Regions from separate parts of the Paenibacillus sp. FSL W8-0439 genome, predicted to be linked through region 2. Evidence: riboswitches for the same ligand, from Rfam matches in the RefSeq annotation. Region 2 holds a riboswitch; the other holds the start of a gene.
What was found. A riboswitch is a leader RNA that binds a small molecule or an ion and turns the genes downstream of it on or off. The one in region 2 is predicted to bind cyclic di-GMP.

Region 1: it holds a riboswitch for cyclic di-GMP, as region 2 does, so the genes downstream of both, MKX36_RS02005 (collagen binding domain-containing protein) here and MKX36_RS05805 (glycosyl hydrolase) in region 2, are expected to answer to the same signal.

The regions. Positions count from the first base shown of each region.
Region 1 covers NZ_JBBPAK010000001.1:453,479-461,443, reverse strand. The annotation lists gene MKX36_RS02035 (stalk domain-containing protein) at 1-560, shown strand, start outside; gene MKX36_RS02030 (winged helix-turn-helix transcriptional regulator) at 630-1,040, opposite strand; gene MKX36_RS02025 (NAD(P)H-dependent oxidoreductase) at 1,225-1,899, shown strand; gene MKX36_RS02020 (TIGR02328 family protein) at 1,999-2,379, opposite strand; gene MKX36_RS02015 (DUF445 domain-containing protein) at 2,413-3,669, opposite strand; gene MKX36_RS02010 (AraC family transcriptional regulator) at 4,302-5,183, shown strand; cyclic di-GMP riboswitch class I at 5,234-5,314, shown strand; gene MKX36_RS02005 (collagen binding domain-containing protein) at 5,550-7,965, shown strand, end outside.
Region 2 covers NZ_JBBPAK010000001.1:1,380,871-1,388,835, reverse strand. The annotation lists gene MKX36_RS05825 (CpsD/CapB family tyrosine-protein kinase) at 1-232, opposite strand, end outside; gene MKX36_RS05820 (YveK family protein) at 213-962, opposite strand; gene MKX36_RS05815 (helix-turn-helix domain-containing protein) at 1,291-1,659, shown strand; gene MKX36_RS05810 (hypothetical protein) at 2,206-4,500, opposite strand; gene MKX36_RS05805 (glycosyl hydrolase) at 4,549-6,150, opposite strand; cyclic di-GMP riboswitch class I at 6,164-6,245, opposite strand; gene MKX36_RS05800 (sugar phosphate nucleotidyltransferase) at 6,401-7,777, opposite strand.

The DNA.
Region 1 (7,965 bases), 930 kb from region 2:
ACGGTAATCATGAGCTAACCAAGGTTTTGGAAAATACGCAGCTTCAAGAACAGACCATTTCCCAAATCGTCAGCACTGCCACCGATAAGCAGTTCAAGGGCATTACGTTAGATCTCGAAGGGTTAGGCTGGAGCGGTGATAAGGCCAAAGCTCGTTCTGATTACAACGCTTTTATTAAAAAGTTATCGGCCAAAGCGCATCAAGCGGGACTCAAGCTCACCGTCGTTCTGCATCCGCTGAATAGCTCTTACACTGGTTATGATTACAAGACGCTGGGTAATCTGGCGGACGATCTGATCATTATGGCCTATGATTACGGACAAAAATCTACGCCTGAGCCATTGGATAAAGTGGACGAAGCCATAAAACTGGCGTTGAAGGAAACCTCGCGGGATAAGCTCATTTTGGGAATCTCAATGGGTAGCGAAAAAGACAGCACCGTTAACGCCAAGATCGGTTTAGCCAAACGTTATGACCTCAAAGGAATCGCTATCTGGCGTCTGGGCATCATCGGAGAAACAGCCTGGGCACAGATGAACGAAGCCATCGAGTTTAAATAAGATTATATTTTATAAAGATATCCCGTTCTTATTCCGCCCGCTAATGATTCTCATGCGTCTGCTATGAAATCATCGGTGGGCTTTTTTCATGTCTATTTTAGCAAAATGCTTGCCTGACTTGGAAGTTGTCGCCACAGGCTCGCAACCCTGTTCTCCGTAGAAGACACCCCAGTCTCTCATAAAATCCAGCAACGGTCTTAACGTATCTCCCAACGGGGTAAGCGAGTACTCCACACGCGGTGGGTTCTCGTTATAAATTTCACGGTGCACAATGCCATCACGCTCCAATTCGCGCAACTGCAAGGTTAGCATCCGCTGTGTAATATTAGGGAGGGTCCGTCGAATTTCATTATAGCGCCGTGGTCCTGTGGTCAAATGATACAAGATGACCCCCTTCCATTTGCCGCCTATAATCCCAACAGTTGTCGCGACAGGACACCCAAAATTAACGCTAACTGTATGTTCCATCTCCTGTGCCATGTATTCCCCTTCTTTCTACAGGTTGTAGACTAATAGCCCCAGACCTACAAGGTACAAATATGTGCGTACTTGTTCCCGCAAAAAACTTTCTATATGATGACTATATATTCGATATCAACTCTCATTATAGTAGCAGAAAACCAATGGAGCACCAACTAAACTCAAATCTAAAGGAGTACATTTCATGTCCAATACATCAGCTAAAAAACAGGAAATTCTGGATGCCTTTCTATTCAGACATGCCACGAAAGAATTCGACCCTAATCGCATCATACCGGAGGAGGATTTTCAATTCATTCTCGAAACTGGACGACTTTCCCCAAGCTCCGTAGGATTTGAACCTTGGCAGTTTGTAGTCGTACAAAATCAGGCATTGAGAGAAAAACTGGCTGCGGTTTCCAGTGGTGGTCAAAAGCAGATCCCAGCGGCCAGCCATGTCATTTTGATTTTGGCACGTAAGGATGTCCGTTATGATTCACCTTACGTGGAGTACATGTATAAAGAGGTGAAGGGTATGTCTGACGAAGACTTTGCCTCCCTACCAGGCCGCTATAAGATTTTCCAAGGTGAAAACCAACGCCTGCTGGAAAACGAACGCACGTTATTCGACTGGGCCTCCAAGCAAACTTATATTGCCTTAGGTAATATGATGACAGCGGCAGCTCAGATCGGCATTGATTCCTGCCCGATTGAAGGCTTTAACTATGATCAGGTGCATGCCATTTTGGAGGAAGAAGGCCTGCTGGAGGACGGGCTGCTGGATATTTCAGTCATCGCTGCCTTCGGTTATCGTGCTCATGAACCCAAGCGGGAAAAATCCAGACAACCACTGGAGAAGGTCACACGCTGGGTTCTGTAGCCTGCGACTCATACCCTTCCAAACCTAGGACATTAAAGCATCTAAAAAGCGGGCTTGCGGCGCTCCATCTGAATGATGAACACACCGCAGCCCGCTTTTTTAGATCACTTCAATCTCTATTAAAATTCCTTTGGAAGCCAGGTTATCCAGGCACTCCTTCATATATTCGTCATCATGCTCCACATATGCGTCCGCGCCTGCCAGTTCCTCGCCTAGCTCCGCTTCCCAAGGTTCACACTGCTTACCACGATACAATGGCTGTTCCCATAGTGGATCAACATTGTATCCTCTGCTTTTCATTTCGTCCATAATGAGCTTATGATAGCGTACCAGCAGCATGGGGTGATAGTCGAACACATAATTCACTGTGGCGTGTGGCTTTCCCCACCCGTTCCCCCGCAGGGCACAACACTCACGATGTTGTCCCAACAGTTGGGGACGGGGGAGCTTGCCAATCAATTGTTCATGCCAAAGCCTCATGCTTCCACAACCTTATCTGTAGCTTTTTCTGTATTATTGGATTAGCATACGGATACCTGTCAGTACAATACCGATCAGGAAGCCTGTTACTGCGCCGTTAATACGTATCCACTGCAAATCCTGTCCCAGTTTGTCCTCCATCAGTGCAATCAGGGATTTGTTGTCCATTTTGTCTACATTTTCGCGCACCAGGTTACCAATCCGGCTATGATTGGCTTCCACGAGACTAGTAATTCCTTCCACGATTCGTGCATTAATTTTGTCCAGCAATTCGGTATTCCCTCTTAAATCAGCCAGCATCCGATCCAGTAACGGTAAAATGTAGGTCGGCACATAGTCTTCGTCTTCCATATAGTTCAATAAGCGGGTACGAAGCTCTTCCATTTTACCGAGCACGGACGCTTCGCCTTCCCAAGCTTCAATCAGGCTATCCTTCCAGCCGTTCAGCCCTTCCTGAACCGTATCCTTCGTTGCCAATCGGGTCACCTGTGTTCTCAGACCGTCGATCACTGCCAGACGGCGCGGATGCTCTTCCCTTTGCAGCTCTGCTACCTGATCCAGCAGGAAATGACGAATCATTTCACCCATGCGCTCTTCGTTCAGATAGCCGAGGAAGGCGTTCAAGGCAAATTGCATCAGCCCGCTCACCTGCAAACCACTGACAGCCTGCATCCCTAAGGTGCCAAGTGTATAGCCTGTTTCCGGTCGCAAAAGCCAGGATTCCGCCTGCTCCAGCGTGTAATCCAGTGCGCGAATATCATAGCCCTTCTCACTGGATTGGCGGGCAAGCGCCTCCAGTAGTGGTCCGGCATCGATGTCCGTCACCTGTCGCTTGATCTCAGCCACGATAATCGGAGCCAATTCCGCGAGCGGGAGCGACTGGACGAGCCGCTTGGCGAGCACATCTATCGATGCTGCTGCTTCTGGTGTACGCAATCCTTTTTCCACACCGCCCAGCATCAGCTCCGCCAAACGAATGTCCGCGATTTTAGAAGCAATGCTGTCTTTGTTCAGCAAGTTATTTTCCACCGTATTCACCAATGCATTCGTGAGCTTGTCCCTATTTTTGGGGAGAAGCGCCGTATGTGGTATCGGGATGCCTAGCGGATGACGGAACAATGCTGTGACAGCGAACCAGTCTGCCAGTCCCCCTACAAGTCCTGCCTCAAAGGCTCCGGCTAACAATCGAGCCCAGCCATATTGCTGGAAGGGCACGGTGGCTGCAAAGCCTGCCCCTAGAATAACGAGCGACCAAGCCGCTGCGGTTTTCGTATTTTTGGGTTTTTCCATTCTGTAATCCTCCAAACTGACTATCGATAAGTTAAGCTACTATACATGTATTACCCATCATATCATTGCCTGTGTAATTTCCAAAGTTGAGAGCACTTATAATTCAACACATAAGGACATTTTTTGCGTAATTTTTTATGCATATATCTCTCTTTTTTACATTCATGTTCGTGAACCAAATCACAACACTGGGTCCAAAATCTCATTTTCAATAATAAGCCTTACGAACCATTTTATCAGAACCAAGTCCTAAATTTCTTAAACCGAAAGGAGAAGTGAATGGAAAAGTTGAATGGGCATGTAAGATATTTTTTTCAACACTATCCTATATTTGACCCCAGAAAGGATTTGAATCCATGATGACCTCAGAATTCTTTCAACAATATTCGACCTTTTATACGGATGACCAAGTTGAATATCCATAAGAAGCGAGGCTTCAATAAAACTAACACACTTAATTTGATATATAGACATATTTAATGTTATAAAGTGCAAATTTTGATATTAGACATATTTAATGTGATAAAATAAACTTTTATTAAATAGTAAATCATGTTTAATCAGCCATTATATATTGGTAAAACAAACCAAGATAAGCTAGATAAAATTGCTTTTTTGTAAAGGAATTGAATATGACAACAGACCAAAAAAACATCGAGGGCCTCTGGAACGGCGAACCTGTCGTAATTGTGCGCACCCCCTCCGCTTTTGCCAAGCAATCCCTTTTATATATTCAGGAATTAGGATATTTCCAAAAAACCTCTGATTTTACAATAGAAAGGAAAGAACTCACCTCCTTTTTGCTTGTTTTTACGCTGTCTGGTAAGGGAGAGTTACTGTACCAGGACAAGAAATATATTTTAAAGCCTCATGATTTGTTTTTTGTTAATTGCGAGGAATATGTACAATACAGCACCTCCGGTGATGAAGCCTGGAAGTTTATCAGCTTATACCTGTACGGCAACCTGATCGAGCATTTTTACGAACAATTTGCCAAGCATAATAAACCGGTAATATCCGTGCACAATCCGTCTATTATATTGGACAAGCTGCATGCTCTAATCTGCGGACAGTCTGATCGGAGCCTTTCCGGCGAGCTGCTAACGTCCAGACTCATTGGTGAGATACTGACGTACATTTTGCAGCATCCTTATGATCAGCGGCATGTAAATGCTGGAACGCTCAGCGAAGTACGTCGGGTGCAGCAGTACTTGGACCAGTCCTATTGTGAACGAATTACGCTAGACTCACTGGCAGACATGTTCAACCTAAACAAATTTAATCTTGCTAAAAATTTCAAAAAACAGATTGGATTTTCTCCAATTGATTATCTCATTAATGTCCGGATCACAGCCGCTCAGGGATGGCTTAAAACCAGTGACATATCCATTGTGGATATCGCAAGGTACGTTGGGATTCCCAATACAAGCCATTTTATCAACCTATTCAAGGAACATGTAGGGGAAACACCTCATTCCTTCCGTAAAAAATGGGGAAACCGCTCCAAACTGTAAATAGGAGGTCTCATGTACTCCGTTTGATAGACGATAGACGAACAAGCTATTCAAGCTAATGGCAAAGCTGTCGAAAGACAGTGACGCAAAACTATAGGGCCTTCCTACTCGGATGGCAGCCAGTTACCAGGTGAACGAGCTTTTTATTATGCCTTTTTACATAGCTCCATCACAAAATTGCTATACCTCTCTCGAAGAAAAAACCTTGATCACTATGATCAAGGTTTTTTTCTGTTGGGGTAGTCATGTCAACCTAGCATGCTGAATATACTAATTTCGAACTAGGAGGAGGGAAGGAAAACAATATAACACAACATAACCGCCGGAGCTTGCCATATTACGATGAATAGGAGAATCACTTGGAGCATGGGAACCAAAATAAATGTCATGATTATTGCCTTATTGCTCATTGTCCAAAGCTTTTTCAGCACCACACTGGCTTACGCAGATCCTCCTGCCCCTGAACTGCCGCACAGTGCTGTATCCGATCCTACAACCGTTACGGATGCTGTATATGCGGTCCCAAACCCTGAACCCCCTAAGGAGGTTCCGCCAAACACTGTCCCTTCCGTGCAAGGAGCAGCTCATTCAAAGTCTCAAAAGGAAGCAGCTCCCCAGAGTATACTAACGAAGTTGAGTCTAACGGACGAAGCCGGACGTGTCATTGATGCGGTATATAATCCAGGTAGTACGTTCGACATTGGATCAGCCATCCAACTTGGCTATGAATGGGAGCTTCCTGACGATACTTATAAAGCAGGGGATACCTTCACCTTTCACTTACCAGAACAGTTTGTCATCTACACTGATATCTCATCTCCGCTAGTGACTACAGACGGGACCGTGGGGTTCTTTACAGTAGATCGTCAGGGTAAGGTCATCATGACCTTTAACCAATATGTAGAGAACCATTCCCATGTCAGCGGCAAACTGCAAATTAAAACCGAATTCACAAAAGAAACGGTGAAAGGCAGCACAGAAGTCATCATTGCGATTCCAATTAAAGGCGGGGTTCAAACGGTCATCGTAAATGTGAAACCCCAGTCAGGGCCAACCTTAAGCAAGCAAGGAAAAATAAATGGCACCCACCAGATCGACTGGGCCATTGATGTGAACAAACAGCTAAACACCGTTAAACACGCCCTCATTACCGATCCAACTCCTTCAGGACTGGAACTCGTGAGAGGCTCTATCCGACTCTATCATCTGCAAGTCAATATCGATGGCACGACCGTTGTCAAAGACCTAGTGAATGCGAGTAAATACGCCATTGAATCGGATCAAGCCGGGACCGGATTTGCAATTCGTTTTCAAGATGCTAGCATTAGCACTGCCTATCAGATCCAATACTCCACCCGCATTACTGGCAACGAAACTCGCTTTTCCAACACAGCGACGCTTTCAGGAGATGCGATAGATAACGTTGCTGCCACCGCTACAGTTCAGGTGGAGCGTGGTGAATTTTTGTCCAAAAAAGTTGAAAAGTATGATCATGCCACACAAACACTCTCGTGGGCCATAAGATATAACTTTGGCGAGACAAAAATCCCCGAAGCCAAAGCCCTTTTAATTGATCATTTCAACAAAACTCAAAAATTGCTGCCCGGTTCTTTGAAAGTATTTAAGGGAAATACACTGGAGGAGCTTCCATCGTGGGCGTACACCGTCATCCCGGTTGACTATCCCGACCGTAACGGCTTCAAACTTCAATTCAACTTCGACGTAGATTCAGCCTATACCATCCGATATCAGACCCAGGCTAGAGGCCGCGTCTATGAAGATGAAAAAATTACAAACATCATCACCACAGATGGAACCCAGAAGATCATATCGACGGAAATCACAAGCGGAGTTATGACTAAAATGTATGACACGCCCAATTACAACACGAAAGTCATACCTTGGGTGATCACCATTAATACAGACTCATACACCATGAAAAATATTGTCATTAAGGATGTGTTCCCTAATGGGGGCCTCACCTTGTTGCCCGACACCCTGAAAATTCAAAGTGTTGACGGTACAACGGAACTACTCGCACCCATGGATTATGAGCTAGTTCCACGATCAGCGGACTATAAACAAGGGTTTACACTTATTTTTCATAAAACGATTCAGAAAGCTTATACGATCAAATATTCAACTCTCTACAACAATGATTGGAAAACAGATACGACGAAGCCCGAATTTCGCAACAAATCCTTTATAGATTATCAATATGAAAATGGTGAAACATCATCGCATGAGGTGGAATGCCCGATCTGGCCGGACTTTATGACACAACGGAACGGGGCCAAGCAAGGAAGCTATGATGCGAGCTCCAAACTCATTACCTGGGATATTAAAGCCAACTATAATCGCAAGATCCTGAATCATGCGGAAGTGAGAGATGTCTTATTGCAAGGTCAGAGGTTACTGCCTGGCTCCGTAAAAGTATACGATATGACCTTGCTGGGATGGTGGGATGGCGTACAAAAAGGGGCTGAAATCCCGGCAGATCAATATACAATTATTCCTCCCACTAAACAAAATAGTAATGAATTGCGTATCCAGTTCAAGAAGCCGATACAGACTCCGTACTGGATTACCTTTCAAACTTCATTGGAAGGAGAATTGATTGAAAAGGAAATTCATAATCGCGCTCTTCTACTGGATGGACAAAAAACCGTCTCCGATTGGACAGCCCAAGTTACGGTACCTCATGGCGGGGAATATGTGTCTAAGGCCGGCGCACAAAATGGAAATAAGATCGACTGGAGCATTCGTATCAATGAAGGACAAT
Region 2 (7,965 bases):
GATCCATATCCATAACCAGCACCTTTTTTCCCTCTTGCGCATAGGTTACAGCCAAATTGCTAATCGTGACTGTTCTGCCTTCACCCGCCTGAGCGGACGCCACCATCATCACCTCAATCGGCTCGTCTATAGAAGAAAACTGGATGTTAGTGCGAAGCATGCGGTACTCCTCCGACACGGAAGACTGAGCATGCAAGGATGTAACGAGCTGATTATTGATTAATCGCGGCATATTGTCCCTCACCTACCTGTTTAGGAGTTGTAGTAGAGCTGTCAGAGCGTCTATCTTCTTTTTTCATTTTTGTAATCAGGGATAGGGTAGGCAGACCGAGTTCTTTTTCAATATCCTCCTCATTTTTAAATGTATCATCCAATACCTCCAGCAAAAACGCCAAGCCTATGCCCAGTAATAAAGAAATGGTAAAAGCAATAAAAATTTGTATGGCGGGATTATTGTTCACGGGAACTGCTGGGTCATTCAGACTGGCTTCGCTTAGGATGGTGACATTGTCCATTTTCATGATAGAGGGGATTTGCCGTTTAAATACTTTGGCTACCGCATTGACGGTTTTCACAGCCTTCGTATACGATAAGTCGCGGACTGTAACATCCATGACCTGTGAATCACCTGCGGTGTTTACTCTTAATTTTTGCGCCAAAGCTGACGGAGTAACCTTAAGATCGGGGAAGCTGGCGACCACCTGATCCATAATCGCCGAGGAGATCATAATTTGCTTATAGGAGTTCGTTAGAGCTATATTGGTTTGCACCACACTGTAATCGACGACACCTGCACGGTCCGGTCGTGGCGTCTGATTAATAATGAGCTTGGCGGTAGCTTCATAAACCTGCGGGGTAAAATATACATTTTTTATGCCTACTACAGTACACACCAGCAGTACAATGCTACCAATCAACCACATTCTTTTGCGGATCAAACGGATGTACTCTTTCAACTGCACAAGACCAGTCCTCCCTGCTTGACTTGTTTTCGATGAATAACGCTTGTACTGATCCTCTGCATGACGGGGAAAAGAACGATGCATGACCCTCTAATCTATAGTAAAATGTTGTATAATAGCGCATAGAAGGTCCAGCCAGCGAATAAGCACACAATGCTCAATCATCGTTGGCCTCTTAAGGGTATATAAATGAAGATATAAGTGAAAACTATGAAATAAGGATACGTTATGTAACTTACATAATTAATTTATGATACAAATTGTATCTTGTCAAGCGCAAAATTGCTTTTCTTACCTTTCTTAACCTTGCCTTCAGGAGGAAAAACAGATGAATTATGGAACCCGCATCGCTGAATTACGAGAACATAAGGGATTAAAACAAGAGGAATTAGCGCAATCCCTCGGAATTACGCGGGCGGCTCTTTCTCACTATGAAAAAAATAGACGCAAGCCAGACTTTGAGACCCTGACCAAGCTCGCTGATATTTTCGAGGTAACCATCGATTATTTGGTGGGACGTACGAGCCACCCGACAGCCATATTGGATTCAGATGTGAGGGAATTTGTGGATCAGCTTGAACTGTCAGACGAGGATATCCTGCAACGTTTTAACCTGACGATTGACGGACGCACCTTGTCTGAGGAAGAAGCCAAACGTTTTATCGCGTTTGTTCGAATGGAACGAATGATGGAATAAAGAAAGCGCCGCTGCTTGATGTTTGGCTTAAGTAGGACCAGCCACTGAAATTACACGCGCTTGTCCTTCTGGCACTTAGTTCTATCAGCGTCGCCCTCCATCCATTCTGGTGTCGTGATACCACATTGGAGCAAAATGTTCCGGATGTCCAAGTGGATGGCTGCTTTGCCTGCTTTCCGTGCGTTGTCTCGAAGAAGAGGGCCATTCCCCCCTAATTCTGTTTCCTTGTTCATTCAGCACTAACCTCACTTTATTAGTCTTGGTCGCCGGAAAGAAAGAGATTCCCTACAAACCATGTATGTATAGTCATGAACAAAACTATTATATATGAATACATACCTGTAATGTTGTCGTCTTATGACGAGAATATTAAAGGATTTTCTTATTTTTTTCTCCATTATACGTAAAGTATTGGCAATTCAGAACGATTTACAAATAAAAAAGAACCTGTCAGGTCCTATTTTCTCCTGATAGGTTCTTTTTTGCTTTCTTTCGGAATGGTGTTAGATATTCATTAGGTAAGGTCCTACATGCATTCCGGTGTAACTAAGCGACCTCGGCTGCCTGAGAAACCTGAGTACCTCCGGTCGCTCGGACTTTGTAGACGTAATGACTTCCAGCTTTTACAGTGCGGTCCGTATACGTGCTTCCTTCTACTTGCGAGGCAATCACCTGATAGGCACCATCTGTCCGATCAGCACGCAGCACATCATAGGAAGATATGCCTTCTGCTTGAAGCCAATTAATCTTTACCACCCCATCCTGAATAGAGGCTGCTTTCACCTCAGTTGGGGCAGAGGCCGTGGTTTGATCTGTACTTTTTAATTCCAAAATATATTGTACCGATTCGCCAGGGCCCAGCTTTTCTTCAAAATCAAGGGCAGGAGAAGCCTTCAGCCCTGATATGGAACGCTGCGCCTGAGTGTAGGTGGAACCCGCCCCAAAACGTTCCCCCGTGTACAAGCCAGCTTTCGGCATCGTCACCCGTACACGAACGGTCTGCGTAGTGGATTCGAAGTTCACTAGGTTCACCAGCAATTTGTTCGAGGTAGCGCCGCTACCTGCCAGCGGTTTAAGCTTGGACGTATCCACCGCGCGAACATAGACCATCTTGTCCTTGGTCTCCTCTGGATTCAACATTGTATAAGTCAGTGGTTTACCATGCGTGGCATAGGCTAGACTCAAGCGTCTCATAATCTTAACGCGAGTGTCCTGTCCTTGCCCAAACGGATAAATTTCCGTGTTAGCCGGGTTGTGACTTTGCAGATCAAAACCCGTTTTAAACAGTGTGTAATCCTTATAAAAAGCAGCGTGCTGGATAAACATATCGGCAAACCCGATTTGCGATCGCATAATCCGATCGAATGCAGCTGCTTGTGGCTGACTAGCCCCGTAATCAGGATTGTCTCGATGCGTATCGTTAGTACCGAACTCTGTGTTTAGCATCTTTTTCGCCAGTCCGTTGCTCGAACCACCGAAGGTTTTCAAATTCTGAACGAAGCTGCCCCCGCCCTCTTCATTATACGATTCACCGTAGGCGTGTCCGTTGGTCAGGTCGGTGACTTCCTCCAGCTGTTTACGCTGCGCTGGGTCCCGTTCCCATCCATCCGGATCACCGCATTTTTGCGTACCTCCGGTTTGATTTTTGCACGCCTTGGTAGAGTATGTCGGCCAGTAGGCCCAACCCGGCGCTACGGTTTTGAGATGCGGTGCCAATTGCTTGCCTTCCGTATTCAACCATTTAGCCACAGCCAGGTCTACCGCCTTGGAGCGATTAAACAATCCAGGTTCGTTATCTACTTCATAATATTGAAGGTATGAACCGTATTTTTTTACATAATCACGCAACTTTTGCTTGGCCGTCTCTGGCAGAGTACCATCTTTTTGCAGCTTAATATCACCTGTGTATAGATACAAAGCAGACGATTGCATATTATACTGCTTTAACGTTTGATAGTAATCGTCCACGTCTGTGCATGCCTTCCCTACATTACTGGCACAGGTTACCCTCATGACGTTGCCGCTATAAGCAATTCCCAGCCATTTGAGAACGTATGGTAGATGCTTAACTGCACCCTGATCATAATAAAATTCTTTATTATTCACATTCGTACCAGTCATTATATATTTCCCATGTACCGGTTCGGCCGCAGGGGAAGCTAACGTCTCCAAGCTCAAGTCATCCCAAGTCCACCACACATTTTTATCTTCCGCAGAGGAGCAGTATAGGCAGCGCGCTGTCTTTAGCTTGAGTACGTTAACACCGCTTTGCAATTGTTCTTTGGGGATATACAGCTCGTAGTTGTTTTTGAAATTATAGGTACTCCCAGTACCGGATACCCCGGCAATCTGAATGATTCCGGACAGCTGATGATTTGAGAAGACAGCCATCTGCGGCACAGCTTTGCCCGCATCCAAAATCCGAACACGGAATATCATACCATTGGGAGGAACCTGATTCAGCTTATATTGAAGTGTTAGTTCTGGATTTGTGGATGCATTCAAACCGGGAGGAATATCTCCACTGCTGAGCAATACCGGAACTGTTGTACTTTCTGCTTCCGACAACGCCGAAAATGCTGCTTTAGCAGATAATTCGGAAGAAGCTGCTGCTGCAGAAATATCGATATTATCCCTACCGACCACTCCTTTAAATTCCGCTGAGGAGTCATCCCTCTGGCCCAGCTTCCATACTGGACTGGCCGCCGCTACCTTATCTGTCTGCAATTCTACACTTTTTGAAGGCGTGTATATAAACCAAGCGATCATGGCTAGAGCTGCGACCCCTAGTAATCCGGATAATACGACCGTATACCTATGGGTCAACCATTTTTTCATCATATGATACACCCTCTCTCCTCAAAATTTTTGACCGGGAAAGAGTATCTATCAAGGAAGAAACAAAGCGTTTCCGGGAACCACCGCTTTCGCTTCATGCTGACTTTCCCACATCAGACGTGCCATCGCATCGCCTTTTTCATCATAGTATTCCACTTTTAGATCTACCATTTTACCTGCTTCCAAAGCAATACTGCCTTTTCGCTCTGTCCAGCTTTGTTTGAACCAACTATCGATCACTAACTTGCCGTCTACCCATACACGAATACCATCATCGGATATGGTTGTGAACGTATAGGTCTCGCAGTATTGTGGCTTGATTTTACCCGTCCAGCGAACCGAGAACTGGTCGGCATTTACCTTTGGATCAGCAGCAATGGCGCGCCAGTTGTAGTCCAGCTTACTGTCTGTACGGATCAAAACAGGACTGCCGCTCAAATTCATATTGTTGAAATATTCGCCCCGCAGCCCGTTCACATATACTTCATCAGGAACGGAAGGAGGAGTCGGAGCTGGAGGAGCAATCACTACTGGTGGAGCTGGGAGAGGCTCACTTTGTCCCTCATCCGGTAAGGTCGGTACATCTGTTCCAGGTTGTTGGATGGCCTCCAGCCCATTTTTCACATCATCCCGTGTCAAACTCTTCGCATCGTTCATATAATCCTGTATTTGAGTGGTTGTGTTATTCTCGGTCAGCATCTTGCCCCAAGTCATGGAATACACCCATTTTGGCTGAGCCTGCAACACCTCAGAACTAGGTATCTCACCGTGCTCGCCAATAGCAATCGGCTTATTCCGTGCCAACTCGAGCAGTCCTTCATAGTGACTTTGCTTAAAATCATTGTTGTAGATGTCTACTGCCAAAATATCCACTTTGTCATCCCCCGGATATTTTGGGGTATACGGGACAGTGTAGGAATTGGGAGCATTGGGACTCCACACCCACAGCAGATTGTTCAATTGATGCGTGTTAACAAAACGGTCGTACATGATATTCCATAGCTGATTGAAATTGTTTTTGTTTCCCCACCAGAACCAGTCACCATTCATTTCGTGGTAAGGTCTCCACAATACCGGAACCCCTGCATCACGAAGCTGCTTTAACGATACAGCGACCTTATCCAGATCGGCAATGAGGAGGTTATACTGCGCAGTGCCTGGCGTGACGTATTTATTGAACTCCGCCTGACTTACTTTGGCCTGCACATTGGCCCAAGTCAGCGGTCTACCCGGCAGCGCTTCATGAAAAGTCATCGTCACAATGCCACCTGCTCTGCTCCAACGAATAGCGCTATCGACGACATTTTTACGTTGTGCTGCTTCTGTAGCGTCAGATTGACCAGAGATGGCTCCCATCTCATAGCCGTGCAGACCCACATACGCCTGGCTGATTTTTTGGACCTTGTTGCTTAATTCATCTGGACTTTCCAAATAATCATGCTGACCAGTGACTGTTTTCTTTCCAGAGATGCTGAGTAAATAATTGTATAGTTCACGGGCCTGAGTACAAGCGTCCGAATTAACAGGTTGTAATGAAGCGGCATTCACCACAGACAGAGAATCACCAAATCCGACGGGAAACAAAGAAAAAATTATAACTACGGGGAGTACATGACGTATCAGTCGATACAGAGGAATAAAATTGAATCTCACTTTTGCTCTTCCTTTCGGTAGCCAGGCTGCCATCCTTACGGGAAGGCCCTTTAGCTTTGCGTACCTGCCTTTCGACAGGGCTGCGTTTATCGTTGGAAGGAGTTTGGATTCCTTCTTAACCTAAGTATCGACTTTTTTTTACCAAAATTTAATAGGTCATGTTCATGAATTTACAGGTTTTCGCCCAATTTCGACAGTTTGGGCTATAAATTTTCATCAAATCTTCTTTATTTCGTTTTTACGAAAACGATTATGAGATAAATTGATGACGGGCAATTTCATTCCAATCCATGCAAAAGCGTACAATATCCTCTTCAACCAACTCAGAGCCAGTCTGCACCTCTATAAAATCCACATCGGTTACAGCCAAAATACTATGCTTGGTTCCTTCAGGGATACGGACTACGTCACCGGCCTTCACTTTGTGCAGCTTCTCATTCAAAATAATTTCCGCTTCGCCGCTAATAATGGTCCAGATTTCGCTTCGTTTGAAGTGAAGCTGGTAGCTGATATTTTTACCTTTGTGTACGCGGATTCGTTTGGTCAGTACCTCATTACCCTCGTCATACTTTACATAGTCTACAACTCGATACTGCCCCCAACGGCGTTCTTCATACATTGGACGCTGATCATGAGCCTTGAGCACTTCCTTGATGCGTGGGCTTTCTGCCTTATTGGTCACAAGAATACCATCTGGGCTAGCGGCTACAATCAGATCATTCGTTCCAATGATCGCTACTGGAATGTCCAGCTCATTAATAAGGCTTGTATTGACACAATCCTCCGTTACTACACCTCTGCCCACTTGCTGATTAGACATTTCTTCTGTGAGCGTATTCCAGGTGCCCAAATCCTTCCAAAAACCATCATAAGGAAGAACAACAATGTCCTTCTCCTTCTCAACGACTTCGTAGTCAAAGCTGATTTTCTCCAGAGATGCGTATTGCTTTTGCATTTCTTCATAATTCAGCGGCAGGCCCTTGGATGCCAGGATATCCAGCAAATAGCTTAATTTGAATGCAAAAACCCCGCAGTTCCATAGAGCATTGCGTTCAATCAGACGCTCCGCCTGCTCCCGGTCGGGTTTCTCTTGAAAATGGCTCACTTCGCGGTAGCCTGTGCTACCTTGAGTGGCATCATTTTTTGGAATAATATAACCGTATTTCTCTGAAGGATAGGAAGGGACAACCCCGATTAATGCAAGCTTGCCTTCACTCTCCTGAAGTGTATGTTCCAGTTGAGCTACGGAAGCAAAGAAAGCATCCTCTACATAAGGATCTACAGGCAATATAGCTATAATTTCATCAGGCGAAACACCCGCAATGGAATATAGATAAGTCGCTGTCAGCGCAATCGCAGGAAAGGTATCTCTGCGTTCCGGCTCAACTATGATGCGCGTATTCGGTCCGACCTGACTCTGGATCATTTCAACCTGCGCTCTCCCTGTCGCAATAAACGAGGATTCGGATAATCCGTTGTCTCCCAATTGTCTCCATACCCGCTGCACCATGGATTCCGAAATCCCTTCCGGGCTCTCCAGTACCTTCAAAAATTGTTTGGAACGGGAATCGTTGGATAACGGCCATAATCTTTTACCGGAACCACCAGACAAAAGTACGAGCTTCATAATTCTCCACTTCCTCTCTATAATGTGTGGGCGATCGGATGAGGCAAGGTTGAGTAGCCCGCTACGGGCTGGATTTGATCTTACGATCGCTGTTGGACCGGGATTCAAATCCATTCCTACGCTACTCAAAAATGCATCATATCGATCATACCTTGTGGTGCAAAAGGCACGACCGGACATTATTAAGT